Regions from separate parts of the Streptomyces sp. NPDC058145 genome, predicted to be linked through region 4. Evidence: riboswitches for the same ligand, from Rfam matches in the RefSeq annotation. Region 4 holds a riboswitch; each other region holds the start of a gene.
The links. A riboswitch is a leader RNA that binds a small molecule or an ion and turns the genes downstream of it on or off. The one in region 4 is predicted to bind cyclic di-AMP.

Region 1 (7,377 bases), on a different contig from region 4:
ACCGCCCATTCCGGGATCGCGCGAACGGTGTGTGAACACGACGGCAGCCCTGACGCCGGGGGTGGCGTCAGGGCTGCCGGGATCGGATCGAGGTGCCGGGCCGGGTCAGGAGGCCCGGGGCCGGCTCAGGGGTTGAGGCCCTTGCCGTGCAGCCACGCCATCGGGTCGATGCCGGTGGCCGCGCCGCCGGGGTGGACCTCCAGGTGCAGGTGCGGGCCGGTGACGTTGCCGGTGGCGCCGACGCGGCCGATGACGTCGCCGGTGCTGACCTTCTGGCCGGCGGAGACGCTGATCGAGGACTGGTGGCAGAACCAGAGCTCGGTGCCGTCGTCGAGGGTGAGGACGGTGCGGTAGCCGTAGGAGCCGGCCCAGCCCGCCTCGGTGACGGTGCCGCTGTGGATGGCCTTGATCAGCGTGCCGGTGGGCGCGGCGAAGTCGAGGCCGGTGTGGTACCCGGAGGACCACATCGAGCCGGCCTCGCCGAAGGTCGAGGTGATCGTGTACGAGGACGTCGGCAGCGTGTACTGCTTGGCCAGCGCGGCCAGCCGCTCCTCCTCGGCCTTCTTCTCGGCGGCGGCCTCGGCCTCCTTCTTGGCCTCGGCGGCCTTGGCCTCGGCCGCGGCCGCGGCCTCCTTCTGCGCCTTGACGGCCGCGTCGGCGGCCTTCTGCTCGGCGGCGGCGGCCGCTGCCGCGCCGGCCGTGGAGTCGGCCTTGCTCTGCTGCTGCTCCGCCTGGGCCATGATCCGGTTGCGCAGGGTCTCGCCCGCGTCGGAGCCGTCCTGCTCGCTGTCGGCGGCGGTGGTGCCGACCGAGCTGAGCGAGGCCGTGGTGGCCTTGGACTCCTCGGAGTGGCCGTCGTCGAACAGGGAGCCGACGGAGGGCAGATCGGGCATGGAGATGGACACCGGCGGCTTGCCGGTGTGGGCGCTGGCCATGCCGCCCGCGCCGACGGCCGCTATGACGCCGACGCCGAGGACGGTGGAGCTGCGGGCGAGCCCGCCGCGCTGCTTGGCGACGCGGTGCCGGCCGCGTACGGGGCGGATGGACTCCTCGGTGGGATTCCACTCCTCCCAGGGGCCCTCTTCGGCGCGGTAGCCGCCGTAGCCGAATGTTTCGGTGTCACGCTGGCTGGGCACGTATGGGGCTTCGGGGGCAGGCCGGTTGGACGCCACGCGGGCGTACTCCTTTCCTTCCTCCGCCTACCGGGTTAGCTGACGGGTTCGGAGCAGGAAGGTCTCCTACGCGCGTATACGTACCGAGAACCTGATCGGTTCACGGTGGCATCCGCGTGATTCACCCCAAAGTAGTGGTTCCCCGGTTCCCTTGCGGGATTCGGCGCGTGCGCACGGAGCCGCCTCTTGTGACGGCTGGGACGACCGCGCTGCGTTATCGAACGTTAATAGACTCACCTGTGAGATTCCAAGCCGTTCGGCTTGATCATTAACGTTCCTGAGGGTGGACGTACGCCGCACGGCTGTGAAAAACGGGCGAGTTGACCGGCCTTCAGGAGTCACGGAGTTTTTGACGGTGCCTCAGCAGCCAAGCGGAGGGCTTCCGTCCGATCACTGTTGGTTACATCTGTCGGAGTCGGCGTACGGCCAGCAGCGCCATGTCGTCCGCCATGCCGCCCCCGGAGTGCCGCCTGACCTCCGCGGCGAGCCGGGTGAGCAGGGTGCGCGGGTCGGGGAAGCGGCGCCCGGCGAGCCGGCGCACCGGGTCGTAGAACCGGCCGTGGGCGTCCCGGGCCTCGGTGAGGCCGTCGGTGTAGAGCAGCAGGGTGGTGCCGTCCGGGAAGCGGGTCTCGGCCGCGCGGTCGGGCCACCGGCCGAGGTCGCCCATGCCGAGCGGCAGCGCGGGCTCGTCCGCGGTCAGGGCGCGCAGGGTGCCGTCGGCGTGCAGCAGCAGGGGCGGCGGATGACCGCGGTTGACGATCCGCACCACCCCCTCGCCGTGCGGCAGTTCGGCGAGGACGACGGTGGTGAAGCCCTCCAGCGCGTCGACCCCGTCGCGCCGGGTGCCCTCGCGGGCCAGCGCCCGCTCCAGCCGCCCCGCCACCGCCTCCAGCGTGGCCTCCTGCTCGGCGGCCTCCCGGAACGCCCCGATCACCACGGCGACGGCGGCGACCGCGCCCATGCCCTTGCCGCGCACGTCCCCGACGACCAGGCGTACGCCGTGCGGGCCATCCTGCACCGCGTACAGGTCGCCGCCGATGAACGCGCCCTCCTGCGCCGCCTCGTACCGGGCCGCGATGTCGAGGCCGGCGATGCGGGGAGCGGGCTCGGGCAGCACGGCCCGCTGGGCAGCCTCGGCGATCTCCCGGACGGAGGCCAGCCGCCGGTCGCCGAGGCGTACCACCCGGTTGATGGCGACGGCCAGCAGGGCGACCGTGGCCACGGTGACGATCTGGGTGACGGTGTTGACGTCCAGGCCCGTGCCGAAGTGGGCGTGCACCACATAGGTGGCGGCCAGGGCGGCCAGCCCGGTGAGGAGCGTGGTGCGCAGCGAGGTCAGGGGCGCGGCGACCAGCGGGGCGGCGGTGAAGAACGGCACGGCGGTGAAGTCGCGTGGGGTGAGCAGGTCGTACAGGAGCCCGCCGGCGATGAGCAGGAGGGAGAGGGCGCGGGGCAGGGTGCGTGCGACGGGGCGACGGCACCGCTCCGGCGGGAGGGGCGCGGGGCCGGCGCCGGGGCCCGGATCCGGGTCCAGGTCCGGGTCCGGGTCCAGGTCCGGGTCCGGGTCCGGGACGGGTCCGCCGGGGAGCCGGCCGCCCGCTCTGGCGTACGGGCTCTCCTCCACCTCACCAGGGCGCACTGCTGGTCTCCCGTGTCCTCGACGTACGACCAGCGTGGCGGGGGCGCGGGAGGCGGGCGACTGCTGTGGACCGAGCGGATGACCTGCTGTGACGTACGCCACTCGCCTTGTGTCGCGGCTTTCCTGGTATCCGACGGGAGCGCGGCGGAAAACACTCAGGGCCGGAATCCATGTACTGGATTCCGGCCCTGAGTCTTCAGTAGCGGGGACAGGATTTGAACCTGCGACCTCTGGGTTATGAGCCCAGCGAGCTACCGAGCTGCTCCACCCCGCGTCGTTGTGTCTCCAGCATACGCCATGCGCGGGGTGCTCGGCACACACGTTTCCGCGCGGCGCCGCTCAGGGCAGCAGATGGGCGTTCGGCGCCTTGGCCGAGCCCTCGTACTCGGGGAGCAGGACGACGTCCACGCCGGCGGCCGCCAGCACCCCGGTGCCGTCGGCGCCGGGGACGAAGGTGTCCGGCTCCCGCCAGGCCGTGACCACCCGGCGCACGCCCGCGCGCAGGATCAGCTCGGCACAGGGTGCCGGGCGGGAGGCCCGGCGGGAGCAGGGCTCAAGGCTGCTGTAGACGGTGGCGCCGGGCAGCCGCGGGTCGGCCGGGTCCAGCTTCGCCAGGGCCGCCTCCTCGGCGTGCACCACGGGGTCGCCGCCCTCGCGCGAGTGGCCGCGGGCCAGCTCGGTGCCGTCGGCGGCCACCACCACCGCGCCGACGCTGAACGCCGTGCGGGAGGGCGGGCACAGGGCGGCCAGTTCGCAGGCGGTGGCCAGCCAGCGCCGGTCGGCGGCGGCCGGTGCGGGGCCGGCACCGGGGGCGGTGGGTTCGTAGCGCATCAGGACGACGTCCTCGATCCGGCGGGACTCGGTGAGCCGGAGCCGACCGCCCTGGTACGCCCCCGGGCCGAACAGGCGCGGGGCGGCCGGGTCGCCGACGAACAGCGGGGCGAGGACGAGCTGCAGTTCGTCGGCGAGGCCCTGCTGGAGGAGCTGGGTGTGGACGGTTCCGCCGCCCTCGACCATCAGGCGCCGTACTCCGCGTACGTCGTGCAGGTGTTCCAGCAGGGCGCGCCAGTCGAGCTCGGGGCCGAGGGGGATCACGTCGGCGGTCCGGCCGAGGACGTTGGCGGCCCGTTCGGCGCCCCGGTCCGTGGTGTACACGAGCTTCTCACCGCCGGTGTGCCAGAAGTTCGCGGCCGGGTCGAGGTCGCCTGCGGCGGTGACGGCGATCTTCAGGGGGTAAGCGGGCCGGCCCTCGGCCACCCGGGCGGCGCGGCGCTCGGGCGAGTTGACAAGGAGCCGGGGGTTGTCGGCGCGGATGGTGCCGGCGCCGATCAGGATGGCGTCGGCCGAGGCCCGTACCTCGTCGACGCGGTCGAAGTCGGCCGGGCTGGAGAGCAGCAGCCGGTCGGGGCCGGTGTCGTCGAGGTAGCCGTCGAGGGAGACGGCGGCGGACAGCAGGACGTACGGGTACGGCATCGGCGCGCTCCCTCACGAGGACCCCGGCGGAGTCTTGGTTCAAATTTGAAACAAACTTACACTGGAAGCATGACGACCCGCTGGCTCACCCCCGAGGAGCAGCGCGCCTGGCGCGCCTACATCGCCGCCTCCCGGCTGCTGGAGGACGCCATCGACCGGCAGCTCCAGCAGGAGGCCGGCATGCCCCACCTGTTCTACTCCGTGCTGGCCAACCTCTCCGAGGCGCCCGACCGGCGACTGCGCATGACCGACCTGGCCGAGACGCTGAAGATCACCCGCAGCAGGCTGACCTACGCGGTGACCAGGCTGGAGCGGGACGGGCTGGTGCGCCGGGAGGACTGCAGCTGGGACCGGCGCAGCAGTCTCGCGGTGCTGACACAGGAGGGGATGGCCGTGCTGGAGCGTACGGCACCCGGGCATGTCGAGACGGTCCGCACGACCCTGTTCGACCGGCTCACGCCCGAGCAGGTGGGGCAACTGGAGGAGATCTGCGCCGGGGTGGCCCGGGTGCTGGAGGGGGAGGAGACGGGGGCCGCGGCGGAGGGCGTGCCATGGCGACGGCGGTCGTCGCCCTGTTCGGGGCAGCCGCCCGAGCCGCCCCGCTCCTGAGCGCGGCGCGAACGCGGGCGCCGCGCGACACCCCCGCGAAATGCGTTGCTTTAACTTTTAAGCATGCGGTAGGGTCCCGGACCGAGCTACTGCTTCAAATCTGAAGCAGACGCCAAGGGACGGAACCCGGAGGCCCGCATGTCCGACACCCCCGCCGCCACCCCGCGCGCCCGCGTCCGGGTACCGCTGCACTTCCACGACGGCTACCGCGCCGACGCCGAACTCGTCACCTTCCACGGCCTGAGCGACGGCCAGGAGCACGTCGCCGTCGTCCTCGGCGAGCCCGGGGCGGTTCCGCTGGTGCGGCTCCACTCCGAGTGCCTGACCGGGGACGTCTTCGGCTCGGCCCGCTGCGACTGCGGGCCCCAGCTCCGCGAGGCGGTCGAACGCATCGCCGAGCGCGGGGGCGTGCTGCTCTACCTCCGCCAGGAAGGGCGCGGCATCGGCCTGTACAACAAGCTCGACGCCTACGCCCTCCAGGATCAGGGCCTCGACACCTACGAGGCCAACGCCGCGCTCGGCCTCCCGGAGGACGCCCGCGACTACACGGCCGCCGCCCAGATGCTGCGCGCGCTCGGCATCGGGGAGCTGGACCTGCTCTCCAACAACCCCGACAAGGCCGAGCAGTTGCGCTCGCTGGGCGTCCTGGTCCGGGACCGGGTGCCGACCGGTGTCTTCACCACCGCCCACAACGTCCGTTACCTGCGCGCGAAGGTCCTGCAGACCCAGCACACGCTGCCGCTGGGCGAGTTGGACGTCCTGCCGGAACTGAGCGCGGGCTGAGCGGGGGCCGCATGGGGCCGGGTGGTGCCGGGGGGCGCCGGACTAGTGCACGGAGAGGCCGCCGTCGACGAAGACCGACTGGCCGGTGACATAGGCGGAGGCGCGGCTCGCCAGGAACACCGCCGCGCCCGCGAAGTCCTCGGCCAGGCCGTTGCGCCCCACCATCGTGCGGGCGGCGAGCGCCGCCACCCGCTCCGGGTCGGACGACAGACGCGCGTTGAGCGACGTCATGACGAACCCCGGCACCAGCGTGTTGCAGGTGACGCCGTACGGCGACCACGCCTCGGCCTGTGACCGGGCCAGCGACTCCAGCGCGCCCTTGGAGACGCCGTAGGCACCGCTCTGCACGAACGCCCGGTGCGCCTGCTGGGAGGTGACGTGGATGATCCGCCCGAAGCCGCGTTCGGCCATGCCGGGTCCGAAGCGCTGCCCCAGCAGATAGGGCGCCTCCAGGTTCACCGCCATGGTGGCGTCCCAGACGTCCTCGCCCAGCTCACCCATCGGGGGCCGAAGATTGATCCCGGCACAGTTGACGAGGATGTCGGGCTCCCCGAACACCCCGGCCACCTCCTCGGCCGCCGCGCGCACCCCGTCGCGGGTGCTCAGGTCGGCGCTCACCCGGGCCGCCCGGCAGCCGTGGGCCGCCAGCTCCCCGACCGTGGCGGCGAGTTCCGCCTCCCCGCGGGCCACGACCACCACGCTCGCCCCGGCCCGCGCCAGGGCACCGGCGACGGCCCGCCCGATGCCGGAACTGCCCCCGGTCACCACGGCGGCCAGACCGTCCAGCGAGAACAACTCCGACAGATACGCCCGCGAACTCATCCCCGCACCCTAGGACCGTCCCACCCGTCCAGCGATACCCGGGTGGCGCCGCCGAGATACCCGCAGAGCGCGTCTCGGGTGCCGGGCACGCAGTTCTCGGGCAGCTCGTCGACGCCGGTCCAGCGGACCTGGGCGTGCTTGGCCGGTTCCCGGTTCTCGGGCTCTCCGGTCCACTCGTGGGCGGCGAAGACGACGGTGAGGTAGCCGCCCGGCGCTTCGACGCCGCGGGCTCCGTGGATGAGGTGCGCGACCTTCAGCGCCTCGGGCCGCACGGTCAGGCCGGTCTCCTCGTACAGCTCGCGCACGGCGGTGGCGGTGACCGGCTCGCCCGGTTCGCTCTTGCCCACCGGGAGGTCCCACAGGCCCCGGCCGAACCTGGCGTTCGCACCGCGCCGGAGAAGGACGACCCGGCCGGCGGCCCGGTCGTGGACGATGACGGCGGCGGCCAGCAGGGTCATCGAGGCGAGAGCGGGGGGCAGGGCCCCGGGCCGGCCGTCGGTCCGCGGCTGGGTCACGGCATGTCCCTTCGGCGGGCCGCCGGGCACCGGCCCGCGGTCGCGGAGAACCCCGGGAAACGGCTCGCCCCCGGCTCGGTGTGTCGTTGAGCCGGGGGCGTTATTGCGTAGGCCCTGTGGGACTCGAACCCACAACCAATGGATTAAAAGTCCACTGCTCTGCCAATTGAGCTAAGGGCCCAGGCGATGTTGCCTGTCCGAGCATAGCCGGACGCGGCCGGGTCTCCGATCGGGTATTGGTGACCCGGCCGCGTCGGGTGGGGGACGTGACTAGTTCTCGACCGGTTCGGCCGGCTCGGGGGCGTGGGTGCGGGCCGGGCGCAGGAACCAGTGGCGGGCCGAGGCCAGCCACCAGGTCGCGGCG
Region 2 (7,377 bases), on a different contig from region 4:
TCGCCGACCGGGACGCCATCGTGCGCGCCGCCGACATGGAGCCCACCCACGCGGGCGGCTGGACCTACTTCCAGGCCGGCGCGTCCGGACGGGGCATGCAGGCGCTGCGCGTCCGGGTGCCGTACGGCGCCCAGGGCGACATCGTGCGCGTCCATCCCGGCGAGGAGTGGCTGCACGTCCTGAAGGGACGTCTCCGGCTGCGCCTCGGTGACACCACGCACCTGCTCGCCCCCGGCGACAGCGCGCACTTCGACTCCCTCACCCCGCACCGCCTGGCCGCCGAGGACCGGGACGGCGTGGAGCTGCTGTTCGTCCACACCCTGTTGCAGAGCCCCACGGCCGCGCTGTGCCTGGGCCCCCTGACTGGAGAGCTGCCATGAGCGACTTCGAGGAGAAGTTCCCCCGCTCCCTCTGGATCCGGCTGATCATCTACATCGCCGTGGGCCACCTGTTCGCCGCGTTCCTCTACCTGCTCTTCGCGGTGGGCGCCAAGAGCTGACGGGCGTCAGTCGACCAGGCGCTCCCGCAGCCGCTCACGGGTCCGCGAGGTGACCCCGAGGCCCTGCTCGAGGTAGGCCTCGACCCCGCCCCACGTCGCCTCGATGCTCCCGAACGCCGCCTGCAGGTACTCCGCGCGCGCGTCGAAGAGCGGGCTGAGCAGCTCCATCACCTCGGGGGTGTACGCGGTGTCGGGGCTGCCGTTGCGGCGCACCTTGTAGCGGCGGTGCTTGGCGTTGGACTCCAGGTAGTCGGCGACGATCGCGTCGCGCTCCACGCCCACGGCGAGCAGGGTCACCGCTATGGAGATGCCCGCCCGGTCCTTGCCCGCGGCGCAGTGCATCAGCGCGGGGACGCTGTCCTCGGCCAGCGAGTGCAGCACCCGGGAGTGCTCGGCGGTGCGCTCGGTGACGATCGTCCGGTACGAGGTGACCATCCGGGCGGCGGCCTTGCCGTCCGCGAGGATGTCGCGCAGCTGGTCGAGGTCGCCGTTGCGGACCATCTTCCAGAACTCGGCGCCGTCCGCCGGGTCGCTCAACGGCAGGTTCACGTTCCGCACGCCCGGCAGATCGACGTCCGGGCCCTCCAGCTTCTGGTCGGCCGCGTTGCGGAAGTCGAACACCGTGTGCAGGCCCAGGGAGCCGAGGAAGGCCGCGTCCTTCTCCGTCGCGTGCGCGAGGTGGCCGCTGCGGAACAGCACCCCCGGGCGCACCCGCCGGCCGTCCACGGTCGGCAGTCCGCCCACGTCACGGAAATTGCGCACTCCGGCCAGCTCGGGCTCGGTCGACGGGACCTGCTGCGTCACGGGGGCTCCTCCCGGTCGGACCCCGTCGGCTCGGCTCGCCGGCGGGCGCTCCGTCGACGATACGACATCGATCACCTCGGGCAACGAGTTGTCCACAGGCGTTGCCACCGGAGCGCACCGGCCCCGATGATGTGCGCACCTGCGCGGATCTGTTGACACCTGTGAGGTCTCGATGGTGGACATCGCCGAGAACGGACGCACCTGGCTCCTGTCGGGGCCCACCAGCAGCTACGCCCTGCACCTGAGCGAGGCGCACGAACTGCTCCACCTCCACTGGGGGCCCCGCATCGCGCTCGCCGACGCCGAGGCCCTGGCCCGGAGCCCACTGCCCGCCTACCGGCCCTTCGAGTCCCCGCTCGACGGCCGCGAGGAGTACCCCGTCGAGGGCGGCCCCCGCTTCGTCCGTCCCGCCCTCTGCGTGCGCACCGACGAGCGGCGCGGCACCGAATGGCGCTTCGTGTCGTACGAACTGGGAGCCGGCACCGAAGGCGGCCCCGACGGCGCGGAGCTGCGGCTGCGCTTCGACGACGACGGACTGGCGATCACCCTGCACTACCGGATGCGCGGCGACGTCGTGGAGCGCCGGGTCACCCTGGAGAACGGCGGGCGCGGGCGCGTGGAGCTGCTGCGCGCCGACGCCGCCACCTGGACGCTGCCCGACCGCGACGGCTGGCAACTGTCCCAGCTGCACGGCCGCTGGGCCGCCGAGTCCCTGCTCACCCGTGCGCCGCTCACCCACGGCGAGAAGGTCATCGGCAGCCGCCGCGGCCACACCGGCCACCAGTACCTGCCCTGGGTCGCCCTCGACACCGACGCCACCGAGGAACGCGGCGAGGTCTACGGCTGCGCGCTCGGCTGGTCCGGCTCGTGGCGGATCGCCGTCGCCCAACTCCCGGACGCGCGCGTGCAGATCACCGGCGGGGCCGGCCACGACGACTCGGGCCTGCTGCTCCTGGGGCCGGGGGAGTCGTACACCACCCCCGTCTTCGCGGGTCTGTGGAGCGACGGCGGCTTCGGCGGGGCCAGCCGGACCTGGCACGCCTACCAGCGCGCGCATGTGATCCCGGACGCCGAGCGGGACCGGCCGGTGCTGTTCAACTCCTGGGAGGCGACGTTCTTCGACATCTCCGAGGAGCAGCAGGCGGCGCTCGCCCGGCGGGCGGCCGGCATCGGCGTCGAGCTGTTCGTCGTCGACGACGGCTGGTTCGGCGCCCGCACCAGCGACCGGGCCGGACTCGGCGACTGGACCCCCAACCCCGACCGGTTCCCGCACGGCCTGAAGCCCCTGGCGGACCAGGTGCGCGGCCTCGGCATGCGGTTCGGTATCTGGGTCGAGCCCGAGATGGTCAACCCGGACAGCGACCTGTACCGCGCCCACCCCGACTGGGTGCAGTACCAGCCTGGCCGCAGGCGGACGGAACTGCGCAACCAGCTCGTTCTCAATCTCGCCCGGGAGGACGTCCAGGAGTATCTGTGGGAGCGGCTGGACACCCTGCTGTCCGGTGCCCCGATCGACTACGTGAAGTGGGACTTCAACCGCTGCTTCACCGACGCGGGCTGGCCGGGTGAGCCGTATCCGCAGCGCCTGTGGGTCGACCACGTCCGCGCCCTGTACGCCCTGCTCGACCGGCTGCGCGCCGCCCACCCCCGGGTCGCCTTCGAGTCCTGCTCGGGCGGCGGCGGCCGGATCGACCTCGGGGTGCTGAGCCGCACCGACCAGGTGTGGACCTCCGACAACACCGACCCGCTCGACCGGCTCGCCATCCAGCACGGCTTCAGCCAGATCCATCCCGCGCGCGTGATGGCCGCCTGGGTCACCGACAGCCCGAACACCCAGCTCAACGGCAGGGCAAGCTCGCTGCGCTTCCGGTTCGTCAGCGCCATGGCGGGCGTGCTCGGGGTCGGTGGCGACCTCACCGAGTGGACCGAGGAGGAGCTTGCCGAGGCCCGGGAGTGGGTGGCCCTCTACAAGGAGATCAGACCGCTCGTCCAGCGCGGCGAGCTGTACCGCCTGCGGCCTCCGACGGGCGGCCTGAGCGCCGTCCAGTACGTACTCGGGGCGGAGACGGTGGTCCTGGCCTGCCTCCGGACGCAGAGCTACGGAGAGCCGGTACCGCGCGTACGGCTGCGCGGACTCGACCCGACAGCATCGTACGAATGCCGTGAAACGGGCGAAGTGCACCGGGGTGCCGTTCTACTGCACCACGGACTGCCGACCGGGCTGTGCGGCGACCTGGATGCGGCAATTCTCCGCCTGTGTCGTATCTGATCCTTCTGTCCCAATTAGCACTTTCATTCCAACTCGACGCGGAGTAAAGGTGCCTGGGGGAGTGGTGCGTGAGGAGCGTCATAATCGTGACCGTCCGCTGTTCGTCATGTCCACCTAATTCCCGAACGGGGGCGGGAAATTGAATTGACGGCGCGGGTGGGAATTCACGCACGGTGACCGTGGATTTCCCATTTCGATCTTCTGGCACGTGAACGCCGGGAATCGGCCGCTTGTTTCCTTGCGTCCCGCTCGCTTACGTTCGCCACCAATCCGGACGGAACGCCGAATCCTGCCGCCGCCCGGAGCCCCACACACATGACCCGTGTACGGCAGGAGCGGGGGACCCACCAGGTACGACTGCCTATCCCGGTCTCCGCGACAGGCTCGGGGTGCAGCCGCGCACGCACCGTGCGGCCGGGCAGCTCCAGCCCGAACCCGACAGCTCACCTCGCAGGCGCCGGAGAGGAATGCGTCATGCCCGCGAAGGGTAAGCACCGCCGTCCCAAGTCTCAGCGTTTCACCCGTTCCATCGCCGTCGCCGGAACCGGGGGCGCCGCACTGGCCCTGCCCCTGCTGGGTGCCACCGGAGCGCACGCCGCCACCGCGCAGCCTGTCTCCGGAAAGGCCGTGCAGTCCGTGGAGAGGGCGGCGGCCGGGAAGGCCGCCGCGCAGAAGGCCTCCGGCGTCCGCACCTACACGGTGAAGTCCGGCGACTGCCTCGCGAAGATCGCCGGCCAGCAGCACGTGAGCGGTGGCTGGCACCGGCTCTACGCGGACAACCGGCAGGCCGTCGGCGAGAATCCGGCGCTGATCCACCCGGGTCTGAAGCTGTCGCTCGGCAAGAAGGCCGCCGCGCCGACCCGCGCCGAGTCCCCCACTCCCTCGCGGGCCTCGCGGTCCGCGCAGCCTTCGGACGCCCGGGCGGCGGCCCCGGCGAAGACCGCCCCGGCCACCCAGGCGTCTCCGGTGGCCCGGGCCACCCAGGCCACCCAGGCGGCCCCCGCCACCCAGGCCGCCCAGGCGGCCCCCGCCACCGGCTACACCCTCCCGGTCGCCGCCCCCACCGTCGGCACCGCCTACCACGTGGCGGGCAGCATGTGGTCCAGCGGCTACCACACCGGCGTCGACTTCGTCGTCCCCACCGGCACCTCCCTCAAGGCCGTCGGGGCCGGCACCGTCGTCTCCGCCGGCTGGGGCGGCGCGTACGGCAACCAGGTCGTCATCAAGCTGAACGACGGCTACTACGCCCAGTACGCCCACCTCTCCCAGCTCTCGGTGACGGCCGGTCAGACGGTGACGGCCGGCCAGCAGGTCGGCCTGTCCGGCGCGACCGGCAACGTGACCGGCCCGCACCTGCACTTCGAGATCCGCACCACGCCCGACTACGGCTCGGACGTGGACCCGGTCGCCTACCTCCGCTCGCACGGCGTCGCCCTCTGAGCCACCGGCGCCGAGGGACGCGCTCCTCACGACCACCTGCCTGACACGCCTCCGAAGGCCGGACCCCCGATCCCCGGGTCCGGCCTTCGGTGTGTCCGGACGGTCCCCGTACCGGCCGTATTCCTGGGTTGGCAAATTCTTTAAGGGTGTCTCATCTCACCGCTCGTCAACCCCGGCCTACGGTCGCGTAGGCCACATCCGAAGGTGAATCATGGTCCGACGTGGCAGACGATTCGAAGAGTGACAACACATCAGTGATCGGGTCGTACGTGGCGGTGGGGGACAGCTTCACCGAGGGCGTCGGCGACCCCGGGCCCGACGGGGCGTTCGTGGGCTGGGCCGACCGGTTCGCGGTCCTGCTCGCCGACCGGCGGCCCGAGGGCGACTTCAAGTACACCAACCTCGCGGTCCGCGGGAAGCTGCTCGACCAGATCATCGAGCATCAGCTCCCGAAGGCCGTCGAACTGGCCCCGGACCTCGTCTCCTTCTGTGCGGGCGGCAACGACATCATCCGGCCCGGCACCGACCCCGACGAGGTGGCCGAGCGCTTCGAGCGGGCCATCGCCCCCCTCGCGGCGGCCGCTGGCACGGTGATGGTGACGACCGGCTTCGACACCCGGGGCGTGCCGGTGCTCAAGCACCTGCGCGGCAAGATCGCCACCTACAACGGGCACGTCCGCGCCATCGCCGACCGGTACGGCTGCCCCGTGCTCGACCTGTGGTCCCTGAGGTCCGTCCAGGACCGCAGGGCCTGGGACAACGACCGGCTGCACCTCTCGCCCGAGGGGCACACGCGCGTGGCGCTGCGCGCCGGTCAGGCGCTCGGCCTCGAGATCCCGGCCGACCCGGAGCAGGCCTGGCCGCCGCTCCCGCCCCGGGGCACCCTGGAGATCCGCCGGGACGACGTCCACTGGGCCCGCGAGTACCTCGTCCCGTGGATCGGCCGCCGACTGCGCGGCGAGTCCTCCGGGGACCACGTCATGGCGAAGGGCGCCCTGTCGCCGAACGACATCAAGATGCGCATCGCGTCGGTCGCCTGACCAGGACGCGCGGCGTGACCGTGCCCCGTACCGCGACTCAGCGGTACGGGGTGCCCGGCCGGGGCGGACCGCGTGTCCGTCCGGGGCGGCCCGGCGTCGCCCTCCGGGGCGGCCCGGCGGGCGCGTCCCGCGCGGGAAGACGTTTCCGGCCCCGGTCGGCCCGGTGCCTGCCTCGAGTCCCGGTCCGGGCCGGCGCACCGGTCCGGACCGGTTCAGCGCTCGCGGCCGGTCGACTCCACCTGCTGCAGGCCCAGTTCCGTGGCCAGGGCGTCGTTCACCCACTTCTGCGCGCGAGCGCGTGGCACCGCGCCCGGGTAGGACGTCAGCTGTACGGCCAGGCCGTCGAGCAGGGCGGTGAGCCGCAGGGCCGTGCTCGCGGGGTCGGGGCAGGTGAACTCGCCCGCCGCCACGCCCTCGGCGATGACCTCGGTGATCGCCGCCTTCCACTGCTGGTCGAGGTCCCGGGTGACCGCCCGCAGGGCCGGCTCGCGCAGCGACACCGCCCAGCCCTCGATCCACAGCCGCCAGCCCTTGGCCTGGCCCGTGGGCGCGTACCAGCGCACGGCTGCCCGCAGCCGGCGCAGTGCGGAGGTCCGCCGGTCCAGCAGCGCGCGCAGACGCGCGAGATCGTCCTCGGCCGCGTAGGCGAAGGCGGCGGCGACCAGCTTCTCCTTCGTCGAGAAGTGGTACAGCACCAGCGCGTTGCTCACCCCGAGCGCCGAGGCCACATCGGCGATCCTGACCGCCGCCACGCCCCGCGCCTCGATCTGCCCGATGGCGGCCCGCAGCATCTCCTCACGCCGCTCGGCCACGCTCAACCGCACTCTCGCCACGCGGTCACCCTAGTCCGTCCGCCGGACACCGCCCCAGGGCCCCGACGGCCGCGGCTCCCACCGGGGTCAGCGGTACCAGCCGAAACGCCCGGCGATCACCGGCAGCCGGTCCGACACCAGGGCGTGGGCGGCGGCGCGCGGAGTCGTCCCGTCGGCCCGTGCGCGGTCCAGCACCGTCCCGGTCAGGGCGCGCATCGAGCGGCGGATGTGGGCGAACGCCTCGTCGGCGTCCGGGCCGATGTCGCCGAACAGCGTCCACCACCACCAGGCGTTGGTGGCGGAGTTGACCACCACGTCCGGCAGCACCGTCACCCCGCGCGCGGCCAGCAGCCGCTCCGCCTCCGGCAGTACGGGCATGTTGGCGGCCTCGACGATCCAGCGGGCGGTGATCCGCTCCTGCCCGGCGGTGTCGACCGCGTACGACACCGCCGCCGGCACCAGCACCTCCGCGTCCGCCGACAGCCAGGCGTCACCGGGCAGCTCACGGTCGGC
Region 3 (7,377 bases), on a different contig from region 4:
TACGTACTGTACATTTTGTACAGACGCGGGGCCGCCGGAGGTCCCGTCGCGAGGAGGGGTACGCCCATGGCTCGACCGTTCGCCCGCCACGTCCTGCCCGAGTTCACCGAGCGCACGAGCACGGGCCGGCACCGCACGCTCGATCCCTACTCGAAGCTGTTCGAGAACCGGGTCGTCTTCCTCGGCACACCTCTGGACGACACCGCGGCGACCGATGTGATCACCCAGTTCATGTACCTCGAACACGCCGCACCGGACCGGGACATCACGCTGTACCTCAACTGCCCGGGGGGCTCGTTCAGCGCCATGACGGCCGTCTACGACACGATGCGCTACGTCCGCTGCCACGTGGAGACCTACTGCCTGGGCCAGGCCGCCTCCGCCGCCGCGGCCCTGCTCGCGGCCGGCACCCCGGGCAAACGCTTCATCCTGCCGGGGGCGCGTGTGGTGCTCAAGCAGCCCGCGCTGCCCGAACCAACCCGGGGACAGCCGAGCGACCTCCTCATCCAGGCCGGGGAGCTGACCCGGACGCGGGCGCTGATGGAGGGGATGCTGGTCCGGCACACCGGGCGTACGCCGGAGCAGGTCGGCGAGGACCTGGAACGGGACCTGGTGCTGGACGCGCCGGGCGCGCTGGCGTACGGCCTGGTGGACGGCGTGGTCCCGAGCCGCAAGACCGGCCCCGGCGCCGAGCCGGCGGAGTGACCCGCCGATGCTGCCACCGGAGCTTCCGCCGCTGCCCGCGCTGACCAGGGCCGAGGGCGAGCTGATCGACCATTACCTGGAGGCGGCCGACCTGCTCGGCCGGATCAACCCGGCGCGTCCGGGAGACACCTACGGCGGGCTGCGCGCGGCGCAGGCCCTGGTGCGCAAGGCGGCCGAGCTCCGCGACGCGCTCGCCCTGATGCACCGGCGGGGCGAGACGGAGCTGCACGGGGACACGCTGGCACGGGCTCTGCGGGTGCTCGACGGTGAGCGCCGCACCGCGCGCGTCGTGCTCCCGCCCGACTGCGTGGGCTGAACCGGACACCGGTTCCCGCGCCGGATGGACCTCGTCGTCGACGATCCGTCCGGCGCGGAGTTGAAACGGCCCGAACGACGTACCCCCGGCCGGCGTATCTCCGGGCCTTTTTTCTGACTCCCCGACTTGCGCGATCGGCGGAACCGGGACGTGCGCCGAGGTACTCCGCCCCAGGTCCGGGGCTACGCAGGCAAGTTGACGGCTACTCGAACAGAGCACTGTCCACCCGAACGGGTGAGTGGTGAGTAACGCCACAAATCCCCGGTTCCGTTGGGATTTTCGGACAGCTGTGAGTGAAGATCCCTGTCTGACGACAAGCCCCCGCCACCGCGGCGGGGCGATCCGGGCGGACGCCGAGTCCTGCCGCCGCCCCGGGTGACCGGTCGACAGGAGTGGATCGGCAGGAGTGGAGGACCCAGGCAAGACGGGTCGCCGGGACGGACGTTCGTCACAGACGGACGGTCGTGCCGAGCAGCCCTTGGGGTGAAGCCGCAGCAACGCGGCCGGGCCACTTCGCCAGCCCGAATCCGACAGGTCATCCTTCACAGGCGGCTGACGAAGGGTTGCGCATGACTGCGCTGAATCGTGTCCCGTCGATGATGGCCAGGGCCGGTACGGCCTCGGCTCTTACGCTCGCCGCGGTGGGCGGCTCCATCGCCGTGCCCGGCCTGGCCGGCGAGGCCTCGGCCGCCACTCTGGCGACGAAGGCCCTGCACATCGCCGCCTCCAAGAAGGGCTCCCCTTACCAGTACGGGGCAACCGGTCCGCGCCGGTTCGACTGCTCGGGTCTGACGCTCTACTCGTTCAAGAAGGCGGGCAAGAAGCTGCCGCGTACGGCGGCCCAGCAGTACAACAAGACCCGCCATATCTCCGCCGGCCACCGCAGGGCCGGCGACCTCGTCTTCTTCCATTATGGATCCAGCGTCTACCACGTCGGCATCTACGCCGGGAAGGGCAAGATCTGGCACGCCCCGAAGACCGGGGCCGTGGTGCGGCTCGAGAAGATCTGGACCCGGAGCGTCTGGTACGGCCGGGTCAGCTGACCCCGCCCAGCCCCGGAGCGGCTCCAGCAGCGGGGCCGCTCCCCCTGACCGTCGGCGCCGTCCCGGTGCCCGCCTGAAGCACGCGGGCGGCCCCGGGGCGGCGCGGCCGTGTCCGGCTCCGTGGCGGGCCGCAGGGCCGCCGGCGTACCGGGCTCTGGTTCTCCGGCTTCCAGGGTCCTCCTCTAGGGTTCCTGCTGCCCCGCCGTCGTGAGGTGCTCCCCCTGGAGGGTCCACGGCAGTTCGATCCACACCGTCTTGCCGCCCTCGCGGGTGGGGCGGACGCGGAGTCTGCCGCCGCACTCGGCGGTGAGCCAGCGGATGATGACCATGCCGCGCCCGTTGTCCTGCTGGACGGCGGCGGGCAGTCTCTTCGGAAAGCGCGGATGACTGTCCGTGACGCCGATGCGCAGGTGTTCGTCACGGTCCAGCGCGATGTCGACCGTGAAGGTGGGTGACTGACCGAAGGTGTGCTGCACGGCGTTGGTGGCGAGTTCGGAGACGATGAGCCGCACGGTGTCGGCCATGTCGGTGTCCGACGGCAGGCCCCACTCCGCGAGGGTGCCCACCACGTAGGAACGGGCCGCGGAGACCGATGCGGGATCGCTCGGCAGAGTGACGGATGCTTCCAGGTGGTCTGCCATGGCGACGTCGTCCCTTTCCCACGGGACCGCAGTCCGACGAGGAGCGGATGGTTCGAGTACGGTCCCGGACTGGTGCTTCTTCGCCAGACTGCCATCACCGAGGCGGTCAGGGGAGCGATCCACCGAGATATGCATATATCTGTCGCCCGAAGCGGTGAACTCTGCGACGCGAGACCGTATCCGGGCGGCCTGGAAGGAGTAAGGAGTTCCCATGCAGAACGGTCCCGCGGTGCGGCGCCGCAAGCTGGGCGCCGAACTGCGCGCGCTGCGCACCGGGGCCGGGCTCACCAGTGGCGAGGCGGCCCTTCTGGTGGGCTGGCACCAGTCGAAGGTGAGCCGCATCGAGACCGGCGCCAGCGGGGTGAAGCCGGCCGACGTGCGGTTACTCCTCGACGCGTACGAGGTGCGGGACCGGCAACTGCGGGACATGCTGCTGATGTTGACGGGCTCGCAGGACGCGGGCGGCCGCAACCGCTGGTGGCACGCCTACCGGGGCGTCCTGCCGCCCACCTACCGCGACTTCATCAGTCTGGAGTCGCAGGCGAGCGGGATGCGCACCCTGGAGACCACGGTGGTTCCCGGCCTTCTGCAGACGCCCGAATACGCTCGCGCGGTGACCCGGGCGGCGGTGGAGGGAGTGGACGAGGAGCGGCTGGACACCCTGGTGGAGGTGCGACTGGCGAGGCAGGACGTGCTCCGGTCCGAGCCGCCGCTGGAGCTGACCGCGGTACTGGACGAGGCGGTGCTCCGGCGCGAGGTCGGCGGTCCCGAGGTGATGGCGCGGCAGCTGGAACGGCTGGTGGAGGCCGCGCGGCTGCCCCAAGTGCGGCTCCAGGTACTGCCGTTCGCGGCGGGGGCGCATATCGGCCTCACCGGGCCTTTCGTTATCTTCTCATTTCCGAGCACTTCTGATCTGGACGTAGTTGTTCTTGACCAGTTGACGAGTAGCCTCTACCTGGAACGGAAAGAAGACCTCATGGCCTACTCCGAGGCCTTCGACACCCTTCAGTTCCACGCCCTTTCACCCGAGGAATCGTTGGACTACATCGCCGGGATAGGTGACGGCGCGTAAGGAGGCACCATGACAGCACTGCCTCGGAACGTCCCAGCCAGTACCGATCTGCACGACGTGCGGTGGCTGCGCAGCAGCTACAGCACCGGAGCGAACAACTGCGTGGAGACGGCCCGGCCGCGCTCCGGCCCGTGGGCCGGACTGCTCGCCGTGCGCGACTCCAAGGCCCCCGCCGGACCCGCGCTGCTCTTCTCCCCCGGGAGCTGGGCGGGCTTCGTGGCCACGCTCCGGTGATCGGGTCGAACCCGACCTGACCACCGACCAGCGGACCGACCCCTACTGATCAGATCCGATCACTTTCGCCAGATGTGCGGCCGTGTCACGCCGACTCATGGTCGCGCCTCGCGAATCACACGTACAGCGCGTTCGATCTCGGCCCCGGAGAGGTCCGCGCGGGCGGTCAGCCGCAGCCGCGAGATGCCGTCGGGCACGGAAGGAGGACGGAAACAGCCCACGGCCAGGCCTGCCGTACGGCAGTCGGCCGCCCAGCGCACGGCCTGCTCCGGGGACGGAGCCCGCACGGAGACCACCGCGGCGTCCGGTCGTACCGCCTCCAGACCCGCGGCGGTCAGACGTGCGTGCAGTTCGGCGGCGACCGTGCGGGCCCGCTCCGCCCGCGACGGCTCGCGCCGCAGCAGCCGGAGCGCCGCGAGCGCGGCGCCCGCGGCCGCGGGGGCGAGACCCGTGTCGAAGATGAACGTGCGGGCCGCGTTGACCAGATGGGCGATGACCCGGGCCGGTCCGAGCACCACACCGCCCTGGCTGCCCAGCGACTTCGACAGCGTGGCGGTGACGACCACGTCGCCGGCGCCCGCGAGCCCGGCGGCGTACGGGGCGCCCCGGCCGCCGTCGCCCAGTACCCCGAGCCCGTGCGCGTCGTCCACGACCAGGCCCGCGCCGTGCTCACGGCACGCCTCGGCCAGGGCGGCCAGCGGTGCCGCGTCGCCGTCGACGGAGAACACCGTGTCGGAGACGACGATCGCCGGTCCCGGGTGCGTGCCGAGCACCTTGCCCGCGGCCTCCGGGTCGGCGTGCCCGACCACCTGGGTGGTGCCCCGGGCGAGCCGGCAGCCGTCGATGAGCGAGGCGTGGTTGCCCGCGTCGGACACGATCAGGGACCCGTGCGGGCCCAGCGCGGTGACCGCGGCCAGGTTGGCGGCGTAGCCGGAGGAGAAGACCAGGGCCGCCTCGAAGCCGCAGAAGTCCGCCAGTTCCCGCTCCAGCTCGGTGTGCAGCTCGGTGGTGCCGGTGACCAGCCGGGAACCGGTGGATCCGCCGCCCCAGGTCCGGGCGGCCCCGGCCGCCCCCTCGACGACCTCGGGATGGTGGGCGAGACCCAGGTAGTCGTTGCTCGCCAGGTCCAGCAGCGGCGAGTCGGCCGGGCGCGGGCGCAGGGTCCGGACAAGTCCGGCGCGACGGCGCGCCTCGGCCTGCTCGTCGATCCAGCCGAACGCCATGGCTCCTCCGGGGCTTTTGTAGGTAGCGGACAGACACTAGCCGTACGGCCGCCCACCCAGGGTGTGGCAATACCCACACGGTGAACCGTCTCCGTTGTGCAAACTCTCCTTGGCCCGAGGCGGTCCCGTAGGACAGGATCGTGCCTCATGGACCTGCTGAACACGCTGGTGGACAAGGGGCTTCGGCGCGAGTCGCCGACCCGCGACGAGGCTCTCGCCGTGCTCGCCACCTCCGACGACGACCTGCTCGATGTGGTGGCCGCGGCCGGCAAGGTGCGCCGGCACTGGTTCGGCCGGCGCGTGAAACTCAACTACCTGGTCAACCTCAAGTCCGGCCTGTGCCCGGAGGACTGCTCCTACTGCTCCCAGCGGCTCGGCTCCACCGCCGGCATCCTCAAGTACACCTGGCTCAAGCCCGGCGAGGCCTCCGAGGCCGCCGCCGCGGGCCTGGCGGGGGGCGCCAAGCGGGTCTGCCTGGTGGCGTCCGGGCGCGGCCCCACGGACCGGGACGTGGACCGGGTCTCCGAGACCATCCGGACCATCAAGGACCGACACGAGAACGTCGAGGTGTGCGCCTGTCTCGGCCTGCTCTCCGACGGCCAGGCCGAACGGCTGCGCGACGCCGGCGCGGACGCCTACAACCACAACCTGAACACCTCCGAGGCCACCTACGGGGACATCACCACCACCCACACGTACGCCGACCGGGTGGACACGGTGAACAAGGCGCACGCGGCCGGACTGTCCGCCTGCTCCGGGCTGATCGCCGGTATGGGTGAGAGCGACGAGGACCTGGTGGACGTCGTCTTCTCGCTGCGCGAGCTCGACCCGGACTCCGTTCCGGTGAACTTCCTGATCCCGTTCGAGGGGACCCCGCTCGCCAAGGAGTGGAACCTCACCCCGCAGCGCTGTCTGCGCATCCTCGCGATGGTCCGCTTCGTCTGCCCGGACGCCGAGGTGCGCATCGCGGGCGGCCGCGAGGTCCACCTGCGCACCATGCAGCCCCTGGCCCTGAACCTGGCCAACTCCATCTTCCTGGGCGACTACCTGACCAGCGAGGGTCAGGCGGGCAAGGCCGACCTGGAGATGATCGCGGACGCCGGGTTCGAGGTGGAGGGCGCCGAGCAGGTGACCCTGCCGGAGCACCGGGCGGCGGCCGCCGCGGGCGGCTGCGGCTCCCACGAGAGCGCCGGGTGCGGGTCGCAGGCGGAGGCGGGCTGCGGATCGCACGCCGAGGCCGGCTGCGGATCGCACGAGGGCGGCGGTGTCTGCGGTACGGCGGCCGCGCCGGAGCCCGCGGGGAACGAGGCGCGCAGCGACCTGGTCGCCGTGCGCCGCCGGGGCGCCGGAACGGATCTCGCGCCCAATGCCTGACCTGCCCGGCCTGAGCGTGCCCGAGTTGCTGGAACTGGACCGGCGGCATGTGTGGCATCCGTACGGTCCGATGCCCGGGCGTGCCGAACCGCTCGTCGTGGAGTCGGCGAGCGGGGTCCGGCTGCGCCCGGCCGACGGCTCGGGCGAGCTGGTCGACGGCATGTCCTCGTGGTGGTCGGCGATCCACGGCTACAACCACCCCGTGCTCAACGAGGCGGCCCGTGAGCAGCTGGGGCGGATGAGCCACGTCATGTTCGGCGGGCTCACGCACGAGCCCGCCGTCCGGCTGGCGAAGCTCCTTGTCGACATGTCGCCAGAGGGGCTTGAGCACGTGTTCCTCGCCGACTCCGGCTCGGTGTCGGTCGAGGTCGCGGTGAAGATGTGCCTGCAGTACTGGCGCTCGCTCGGCCGCCCGGCCAAGCAGCGGCTGCTGACCTGGCGCGGCGGCTATCACGGGGACACCTGGAACCCGATGTCGGTGTGCGACCCCGACGGCGGGATGCACGACCTGTGGACCGGTGTGCTGCCCCGTCAGGTGTTCGCGGACGCGCCGCCGGCCGAGTACGAGGAGCCGTACGCGCTGCGTCTGCGTGAGCTGATCGGGCGGCATGCCGATGAGCTGGCCGCGGTGATCGTGGAGCCGGTGGTGCAGGGCGCCGGCGGGATGCGGTTCCACTCCCCCGCGTACCTGCGGGTGCTGCGCGAGGCGTGCGACGAGCACGGCGTGCTGCTGGTGTTCGACGAGATCGCCACCGGATTCGGGCGCACC
Region 4 (7,377 bases):
CTGCGGCACGACACCGACCACGTACGGCCGGCCGGGGAGACCCCGGCCGGTCTGCTGCTGGACGCCACCCTCGCGGCCACGGACCTGGTGATCGCCTCCCCGCTGTACTGGTACTCGGTCTCCGGCCACACCAAGCGGTACCTGGACCACTGGTCGGCCTGGCTGCGCATTCCGGGCATCGACTTCAAGGCGACGATGGCCGGGCGCACCCTGTGGGGCGTCTCGGCCCGGGCGGACCGGGAGCCGTCGGTCGCCGACCCGCTCGTCGGCACGCTCAACAACTCGGCCGCCTACCTGGGGATGCGCTTCGGCGGTGTGCTGCTCGGCAGCGGCAGCGCGCCCGGGGACGTGGCCAGGGACACCGCCGCGCTCACGCGCGCGAAGACGTTCTTCGCGCGGGAAGCGCCCCTCGCCCGCTTCCCGTACCAGGAGGCCTGAGCCGACCTGGTGCCGCGACCGGAAAGGTTCACCGGCTCGCCTTTCCGGCCACAGCACTAGACGCCGATGTCCTTCGTCGTGAACCGCGCCCAGGCCGCCGAGCCGAACACGGCCGCGTACAGCGCCTGGAGACCGAGGTTCTTCACCAGGTCGTCCCAGTAGACGGGGTCGCGCATCAGGTCGGCGAAGGACAGCCAGTAGTGCGAGAAGAAGTACGGCCGCAGCGCGTGCAACTGGGGGATCTGGTCCAGGATCTGGACGGTGATGAGCAGGCCCACGGTGGTCGCCATCGCCGCGATACCGCTGTTGGTCAGGGTGGACACGAACAGGCCGAGCGCCGCGATGCCGACCAGTGAGGCGGCGACGACCAGCGCGATCAGCAGCGCCCGGCCGAGGCCCTCGGCGAAGGTGATGCTCGTGCCGGAGATGGTCGTGAGGTCTCCGAGCGGGAACAGCAGCGCGCCGACGGTCAGCGCGGACACGGCCACGACCAGGGTGGCCAGCAGACAGAAGGCCATGACCGTCGCGTACTTGGTGAGCAGCAGGCGGGTGCGGCCGGCCGGGGCGACCAGCAGATAGCGCAGGGTGCCGGCACCGGCCTCGCCGGCGATCGAGTCGCCCGCGACGACACCGACCGCCATCGGCAGGAAGAACGGCAGGGTCGCGGCCAGCGCCGTGAACACCAGGAACAGGCCGTTGTTGGTGATCTGGGCCATGAACGCCGGCCCCTCGCCGCCGCCGTCCGCCCTCGGACCGCCCCGCGTCTCGATCCGCACCGCGATCCCGACCAGCACCGGCACCGCAGCCAGCACCGCGAGCAGCGCGAGCGTGCGCCAGCGGCGCAGGGTGGTGACCAGCTCGCTGCGCAGAAGTCCGAAGGTCCACAGCGGACTCGGCCGGCGCCCGGCCGGCGCCCTGAGTGCCTCAGCCCGCGACATCGAAGCCCTCCCCGGTCAGTGCCACGAACGCGTCCTCGAGCGAGGCCCGTTCGAGGGTGAAGCCCCGCACCCGGACGCCCGCCGCGACCAGGGCCGCGTTCAGCTCCGCGAGGTCCCGCTCGGGCGGCTCGCCGGTCACCCGGTCGCCGTCGGCGACGACGTCCGCGACGCCCTGCTCCTTCAGCACCCGGGCCGCCTCGGCGGGATCCGGCGTGCTCACCGCCAGCCGGCCGCGCGCCCCGGCGGCCAGGTCGGCGACCGAGCCCTGGGTGATCAGGCGGCCCTGCGCCATCACCGCCGCGTGCGTGCACACCTGCTCGATCTCGTCGAGGAGGTGGGAGGACAGGAACACGGTCGTGCCGTCGGACGCCAGTTCCTTCACCAGGGCGCGGATCTCCCGCATGCCCTGCGGGTCGAGTCCGTTGGTGGGCTCGTCCAGTACGAGCAGTCCGCGCGGCTGGAGCAGGGCGGCGGCCAGGCCCAGGCGCTGCTTCATGCCGAGCGAGTACGCCCTCGCCCTCTTGCCCGCCGCGGCCGTCAGGCCCACCCGGTCCAGGGCGGCCGCGACGCGGGCGCGCCGGGTGCGCGGATCGGCCGTCGGGTCGGCGGCGTCGTAGCGCAGCAGGTTGTCCCGGCCGGACAGGAAGCCGTACAGGGCCGGGCCCTCGATCAGCGCGCCGACCCGCGGCAGGACGGCGCGGGCGGACCGGGGCATGGGCCGGCCCAGGACGCGGGCAGTGCCCGAGGTCGGCTCGATCAGGCCCATCAGCATGCGGATGGTGGTGGTCTTGCCGGAGCCGTTCGGGCCGAGGAAGCCGAAGACGCTGCCCACCGGGACGGTCAGGTCGAGACCGTCGACGGCGAGCTGTCCGCCGCGGTAGCGCTTGGTGAGGCCGCGCGTGGCGATGACGTGCTGCCGCGCGTCCCCCGGGTCACGCTCCGTGGCGGACGGTTCGTCCATCGGCTCCCCCTCGGTTCCCCGTGCCCGCTCCTGCCCCGTCCACTGCCCGGGGAGGACTACTTCCCCGCGTTCGCCGCCTTCACCAGCGCGTCCTTGGTCACCGCGCCGGCGTACACCTTGCCGTCGTCGGTGATCAGGGCGTTGACCAGGCGGGTGGAGAACACCGTGCCCTTGCCGAACTTGCCGGAGACCTGGTCGCCGAGCGAGCCGAGGAAGCCGCCGAGCGCACCGCCCTGGTCGCCGGACGGCACGCCGCCCTTGCTGCCGGTGTCGAAGCCGGCGACCGACGTCCAGCCCTTGCCGAGCACAGTGGCCCCGCTGAGGCCCTTGGCGAGGTCCTCACCGCCCTTGGGTGCGTGCTCCGGCGCCTTGCCCTTGCCGCCCTCCTTCTCCTCGGTGACCTTCGCGCCCTTGGGCGGGGTGAAGTCGAAGGTGGAGGTGGCCGGCCTGGCGAAGGAGACCTGGGTGAAGCCCGCGTCGAGCACGGCGGCGCCGCCGCTCCTCGGGGTGAGCGTGAACTTCAGCGGCATGCCCGTCTTCGCGTCCACGGCGATGCTGATGGCGCCGACCGTGGTGCCGGACTGCCTGGGCTTGATCAGCAGCTTGTAGGCGTCGCGTCCGGCGACCTGCGCGGTGCCGTCGACGGTCACGGACGTGGTGTCGTCGACCGCCTTCAGGGCCTCGTCGGCGAAGTCCTTCGGCGTGGCCGGCGGCTGCTCCGCCCGATGCCGGCCGGCGGAGCCGGCGGTGGCGGAGTGGTGGACCTCGTTGCTCTTGCTGTCGTAGCCCCAGACGTCCTTGCCGTCGTGGATGAGGCTGTATTCGGAGCCGCTCTCCAGCAGCGACAGCTTCTGCCGGTCCGGGCCGTCGGTGGCCACGCGCAGGGTGTGCGTGCCGGAGACCAGCTCGGTGAGCTTGGACCGCGGGTCCGCGGAGGACCCGTCGCCGCCCCCGGTCGCCCCGGAGGCAAGTCCGCTCTCCAGGCCGCCGAGGTCCGGCAGGCCGAGGTCGGTGCTGACCTTCACGGTGCCGGACAGCTGCTGCACGTCCGACTTGGCGATCTTGTCGATGAGCTGCTGTGCGGTGATCTTCGGCAGATCGGGGTCACCGGAGTCGGCGAGCGCCGGGACCAGCCCGATCGTGGCCGCTGCGACCCCCACCACCGCGACCGGGACCACGTACCGGGCCGCCTTGCGGCGTCCGGTGGGCAGGTCCTCGTCACGCGCGGCGCCCGTTGCGTCGTCGGATTCGTACGGTGCCATCTGTGCCTTACCTCCGTCGTCGGCGGCGGCTGTCCCCACACTGGTCCACCTGAGCCGCCATTCTCACCCGAATCGGTGAGGAGTGGTGATTTCCGTGGTTTCCATATGACCAAATCGGCCGTGAGGAGGCGTCAGACCGTGGCACCAACTCCGTGTACGCCTGGGGTATGACACCCGAGGGCGGTGCCTCCCCCGACCCGTAGGGGTCGTGCGGGAGACACCGCCCTCGGTCGGCGGAGGGTGGGCTCAGCCGGCCCGGTGCACCACCGCGTCGCACAGTTCGAGCAGCGCCGCCTTGGAGTCGCACTCCGGCAGCGGGGCCAGCGCGGCGCGCGCCTCCTCGGCGTAGCGGACGGTGTCGCGGCGGGCCTGCTCCAGCGCGGGGTGCGCGCGGAGCGCGGTCAGCGCCTCCTCGAGCCGGGCGTCGTCGCCGAGGTCGGAGTCGAGCAGCTCGCACAGGGCGATGTCCTCGGGCAGCCCCAGGCGGGCCGCGCGCTCGCGCAGCCGGAGCACGGGCAGCGTCGGGATGCCCTCGCGCAGGTCGGTCCCCGGGGTCTTGCCGGACTCGTGCGAGTCGGAGGCGATGTCCAGGACGTCGTCCGCGAGCTGGAAGGCGACCCCGAGCCGCTCGCCGTACTGGGTGAGCACGTCGACGACCGTCTCGTCGGCGCCGGACATCATCGCGCCGAACCGGCAGGACACCGCCACCAGGGAGCCGGTCTTGCCGCCCAGTACGTCCAGGTAGTGCTCGACCGGGTCACGGCCGTCCGAGGGGCCCGCGGTCTCCAGGATCTGCCCGGTGACCAGCCGCTCGAACGCGAGGGCCTGGACCCGGACCGCCTCGGGGCCGAGGTCGGCGAGGATCTGGGAGGCGCGGGCGAAGAGGAAGTCGCCGGTGAGGACCGCGACGGAGTTGCCCCAGCGCGTGTTGGCGCTGTCCACCCCGCGCCGCACGGACGCCTCGTCCATGACGTCGTCGTGGTACAGCGTGGCCAGGTGGGTCAGCTCCACGACCACGGCCGACGGCACGATGCCGGGCGCGTACGGGTCCCCGAACTGTGCCGCGAGCATCACGAGGAGCGGCCGGAACCGCTTCCCACCGGCCCGTACGAGGTGCTGCGCGGCCTCCGTGATGAACGGGACCTCGCTCTTGGTGGCCTCGAGCAAGCCTTCCTCGACAGCCGTCAATCCGGCCTGGACATCGGCTTCCAGAGCCTGGTCCCGCACGCTCAGCCCGAACGGCCCGACGACGGTCACGAGGGGTCTCCTGTCTGCTGGTGTCTGCTGGCGATTACACGGTTTGTCGATAGGTCGCTGCCCTCACTCAAGTCAGCGTATCCGGTCCTGTTTCGATCACCGAGGGCGCCCACCGGTCCGGCACGGACGGCATCGGACCACGGTCGGCACACCGCCGACCACCCGATAATACGGACATTAAGCGCCTTAATGCGCCTTTTATGACACGCAGCAAATCGGCCACGCGTCATCCCGCGGGGCACTCCGCCCTCGATTCACCGCCGCCACCAAATCCCCCATGTCTGATTTGGAATGGTTTGCTATTTCGTGAATTGGGTCACGCGCCCCGATCGGGCCCTCAGCCCCGGCCACCACCCGCTTCTCCTTGCCCCGTCGGCCAGTTGAGCGTTGGCAGTCGCAAAGGATCAAGCGCCCAAAACGGAACAGAACAAGGTCAACTCGGCCTTTACGTGAATCCGACACTTGTTCCGGACATGTGCTGTCGCATACGTTCCCGGCCAGTCGAGCGGAACGCCGAATCCTGCCGCCGCCCGACCTCACCCATCGACGAACTCATTCGTACGGCAGGAGCGGGGGACCCAGGTAAGTTCGCCGGACCGGACGACACGTGTCGTCACCGGAACGGCAAGGGGTTAAGTCGTGCCGCCTCGGGGGCGGCACGGCCGGGCACCTCCCCGCCCGAACCCGACAGCTCACCTCGCAGGCGACGGAGAGGAACTCAGCCATGCCCGCTCAGCCCCGCCGCGTCCGCACCAGCCGCCTCGTCCGCAAGCTCGCCGTGCTCGGTACCGGCGCCGCCGTGCTCGCCCTTCCGGTCGTCGGCGCGACCAACGCCTCCGCGGCCGACTCCGCCGGCTCGACCGGCACCACCCTCGCCGGGTACCCGAACAACCTCGACGGCTGGATCCGCGAGTCCCTCGCGATCATGGCGGAGAAGCACATCCCGGGCACCTACAACGGCATCCACCGCAACATCATCCGTGAGTCCTCGGGCAACCCGCGCGCCATCAACCTGTGGGACTCCAACGCCGCCAAGGGCATCCCGTCCAAGGGCCTGCTCCAGGTGATCGACCCGACCTTCAACACCTACCACGTGGCCGGAACGGCGTTCGACCCCTACGACCCGGTCGCGAACATCACCGCCGCCTGCAACTACGCGGCCGCTCGCTACGGGTCGATCGACAACGTCTTCGGCGCCTACTGACCGGCATTCGCGGCGGAGCACCACCGAGTTCCCGGTCAGCAGGCCGGGAACAGTCCTTCGAGGACGACGGCGACGCCGTCGTCCTCGTTCGACGTCGTGACCTCGTCCGCGACCGCCTTGAGTTCGGGGTGGGCGTTGGCCATGGCGACACCGCGGCCCGCCCAGTCGAACATGGGGATGTCATTGGGCATGTCGCCGAAGGCCAGGGCCTGTTCGGCGGCGATCCCCAGACGATCGGCGGCCAGCGCAAGCCCGGTCGCCTTGGTGACCCCGCACGGCTGGAGTTCCACCGTGCCCGGCCCCGACATGGTGACCGTGGCCAGCGAGCCCACCGCCGCGCGCGCGGTCGCCGCCAACTCGTCGTCCGACAGCGCGTGATGGCGCAGCAGCACCTTGCTGATGGGCTCGCGCCACAGGTCGTCGCGCCGGCCGACCCGCACCGCGGGCAGGGTCGGGTGGGGCATCAGATACCCGGGTTCGATCAGCGTGAGCCCGTCCACGCCGTCCTGGTCGACGGCCGCGAAGACCTGCCCCGCCTCGGCCTCGATCTTGCCGAGCGCGGTCTCCGCCAGTTCCCGGTCCAGCCGCACCGACCACAGCAGACGGCCGGTGCCGGCGTCGTAGACCTGCGCTCCCTGCCCGCACACCGCGAGCCCCGTGCAGCCGAGGGCGGCCAGGAGCGGCCGCACGCGGGGGGCCGGTCGGCCTGTCACCACCAGGTGCCGGGCACCGGCCCGCGCCACCCGGTCCAGCGCGGCGAGCGACCGGTCGGAGACGGTGTCGTCGCCGCGCAGCAGCGTCCCGTCCAGGTCGGTGGCGATCAGTGCGTATGCGGGAGGTGCGGCCATGATCAGAGAATACGGACCGCACGCCCCGCCGACTCACCCGGTTCTTCGCGTACTTGGGGTCCCGGCCAGGAACGTCAGCCGGGTCTCAGCCGTGGGCCGCGGCCAGGTGCTTCACCAGGCGTGGTGAGGCGAACTCCGTACCGCACACGAAGCGCATCACCGGTCCGTAGGAGGACGCCGCCGGGAGACCGGTGAAGTACAGGCCGGGGGCGGAGGAGACGTGGCCGGCACCGAGCCTCGGGGCGCCCCGGCTCACCGCCAGGCTGGTGCGCAGTCCGTGCCCGAGGAAGTCCATCGCGGCGATGTCCACGCGGTAGCCGGTGGCCGCGACGACGTGATCGGCGGCCAGCCGCTCGGTGCGGCCGTCGTGGGTGCGGACGGTGAGCACCGGGCTGCCGTCCGGGGCCTCTGCACCCAGCACCCGGTCGACCTCATGGACCTGGACCTTGCCCTCGAAGCGGTCGCGCAG

Region 1: another riboswitch for cyclic di-AMP. It lies ahead of ACFVVO_RS12335 (M23 family metallopeptidase); the one in region 4 lies ahead of ACFVVO_RS00695 (transglycosylase SLT domain-containing protein).
Region 2: another riboswitch for cyclic di-AMP. It lies ahead of ACFVVO_RS18465 (peptidoglycan DD-metalloendopeptidase family protein); the one in region 4 lies ahead of ACFVVO_RS00695 (transglycosylase SLT domain-containing protein).
Region 3: another riboswitch for cyclic di-AMP. It lies ahead of ACFVVO_RS09345 (C40 family peptidase); the one in region 4 lies ahead of ACFVVO_RS00695 (transglycosylase SLT domain-containing protein).

What each region holds. Positions count from the first base shown of each region.
Region 1 is NZ_JBHVUH010000004.1:491,714-499,090, reverse strand. It holds gene ACFVVO_RS12335 (M23 family metallopeptidase) at 126-1,172, opposite strand; cyclic di-AMP (ydaO/yuaA leader) riboswitch at 1,180-1,348, opposite strand; gene ACFVVO_RS12330 (PP2C family protein-serine/threonine phosphatase) at 1,573-2,811, opposite strand; tRNA gene ACFVVO_RS12325 (tRNA-Met) at 3,012-3,085, opposite strand; gene ACFVVO_RS12320 (dihydrofolate reductase family protein) at 3,151-4,284, opposite strand; gene ACFVVO_RS12315 (MarR family winged helix-turn-helix transcriptional regulator) at 4,354-4,893, shown strand; gene ribA (GTP cyclohydrolase II) at 5,032-5,676, shown strand; gene ACFVVO_RS12305 (SDR family NAD(P)-dependent oxidoreductase) at 5,719-6,498, opposite strand; gene ACFVVO_RS12300 (NUDIX domain-containing protein) at 6,495-7,013, opposite strand; tRNA gene ACFVVO_RS12295 (tRNA-Lys) at 7,122-7,194, opposite strand; gene ACFVVO_RS12290 (amino acid permease) at 7,284-7,377, opposite strand, start outside.
Region 2 is NZ_JBHVUH010000007.1:349,059-356,435, reverse strand. It holds gene ACFVVO_RS18485 (helix-turn-helix domain-containing protein) at 1-380, shown strand, start outside; gene ACFVVO_RS18480 (DUF6126 family protein) at 377-499, shown strand; gene ACFVVO_RS18475 (tyrosine-protein phosphatase) at 506-1,303, opposite strand; gene ACFVVO_RS18470 (alpha-galactosidase) at 1,476-3,572, shown strand; cyclic di-AMP (ydaO/yuaA leader) riboswitch at 3,881-4,042, shown strand; gene ACFVVO_RS18465 (peptidoglycan DD-metalloendopeptidase family protein) at 4,047-5,012, shown strand; gene ACFVVO_RS18460 (SGNH/GDSL hydrolase family protein) at 5,267-6,052, shown strand; gene ACFVVO_RS18455 (TetR/AcrR family transcriptional regulator) at 6,265-6,885, opposite strand; gene ACFVVO_RS18450 (Glu/Leu/Phe/Val dehydrogenase dimerization domain-containing protein) at 6,952-7,377, opposite strand, start outside.
Region 3 is NZ_JBHVUH010000003.1:533,510-540,886, forward strand. It holds gene ACFVVO_RS09335 (ATP-dependent Clp protease proteolytic subunit) at 67-705, shown strand; gene ACFVVO_RS09340 (hypothetical protein) at 713-1,021, shown strand; cyclic di-AMP (ydaO/yuaA leader) riboswitch at 1,363-1,587, shown strand; gene ACFVVO_RS09345 (C40 family peptidase) at 1,591-2,064, shown strand; gene ACFVVO_RS09350 (ATP-binding protein) at 2,247-2,705, opposite strand; gene ACFVVO_RS09355 (helix-turn-helix domain-containing protein) at 2,917-3,777, shown strand; gene ACFVVO_RS09360 (DUF397 domain-containing protein) at 3,787-4,011, shown strand; gene ACFVVO_RS09365 (8-amino-7-oxononanoate synthase) at 4,107-5,234, opposite strand; gene bioB (biotin synthase BioB) at 5,382-6,608, shown strand; gene ACFVVO_RS09375 (adenosylmethionine--8-amino-7-oxononanoate transaminase) at 6,601-7,377, shown strand, end outside.
Region 4 is NZ_JBHVUH010000001.1:143,593-150,969, reverse strand. It holds gene ACFVVO_RS00720 (flavodoxin family protein) at 1-438, shown strand, start outside; gene ACFVVO_RS00715 (ABC transporter permease) at 495-1,376, opposite strand; gene ACFVVO_RS00710 (ABC transporter ATP-binding protein) at 1,363-2,337, opposite strand; gene ACFVVO_RS00705 (outer membrane lipoprotein carrier protein LolA) at 2,394-3,599, opposite strand; gene ACFVVO_RS00700 (polyprenyl synthetase family protein) at 3,846-4,856, opposite strand; cyclic di-AMP (ydaO/yuaA leader) riboswitch at 5,391-5,575, shown strand; gene ACFVVO_RS00695 (transglycosylase SLT domain-containing protein) at 5,581-6,060, shown strand; gene ACFVVO_RS00690 (HAD family hydrolase) at 6,096-6,908, opposite strand; gene ACFVVO_RS00685 (FAD-dependent oxidoreductase) at 6,994-7,377, opposite strand, start outside.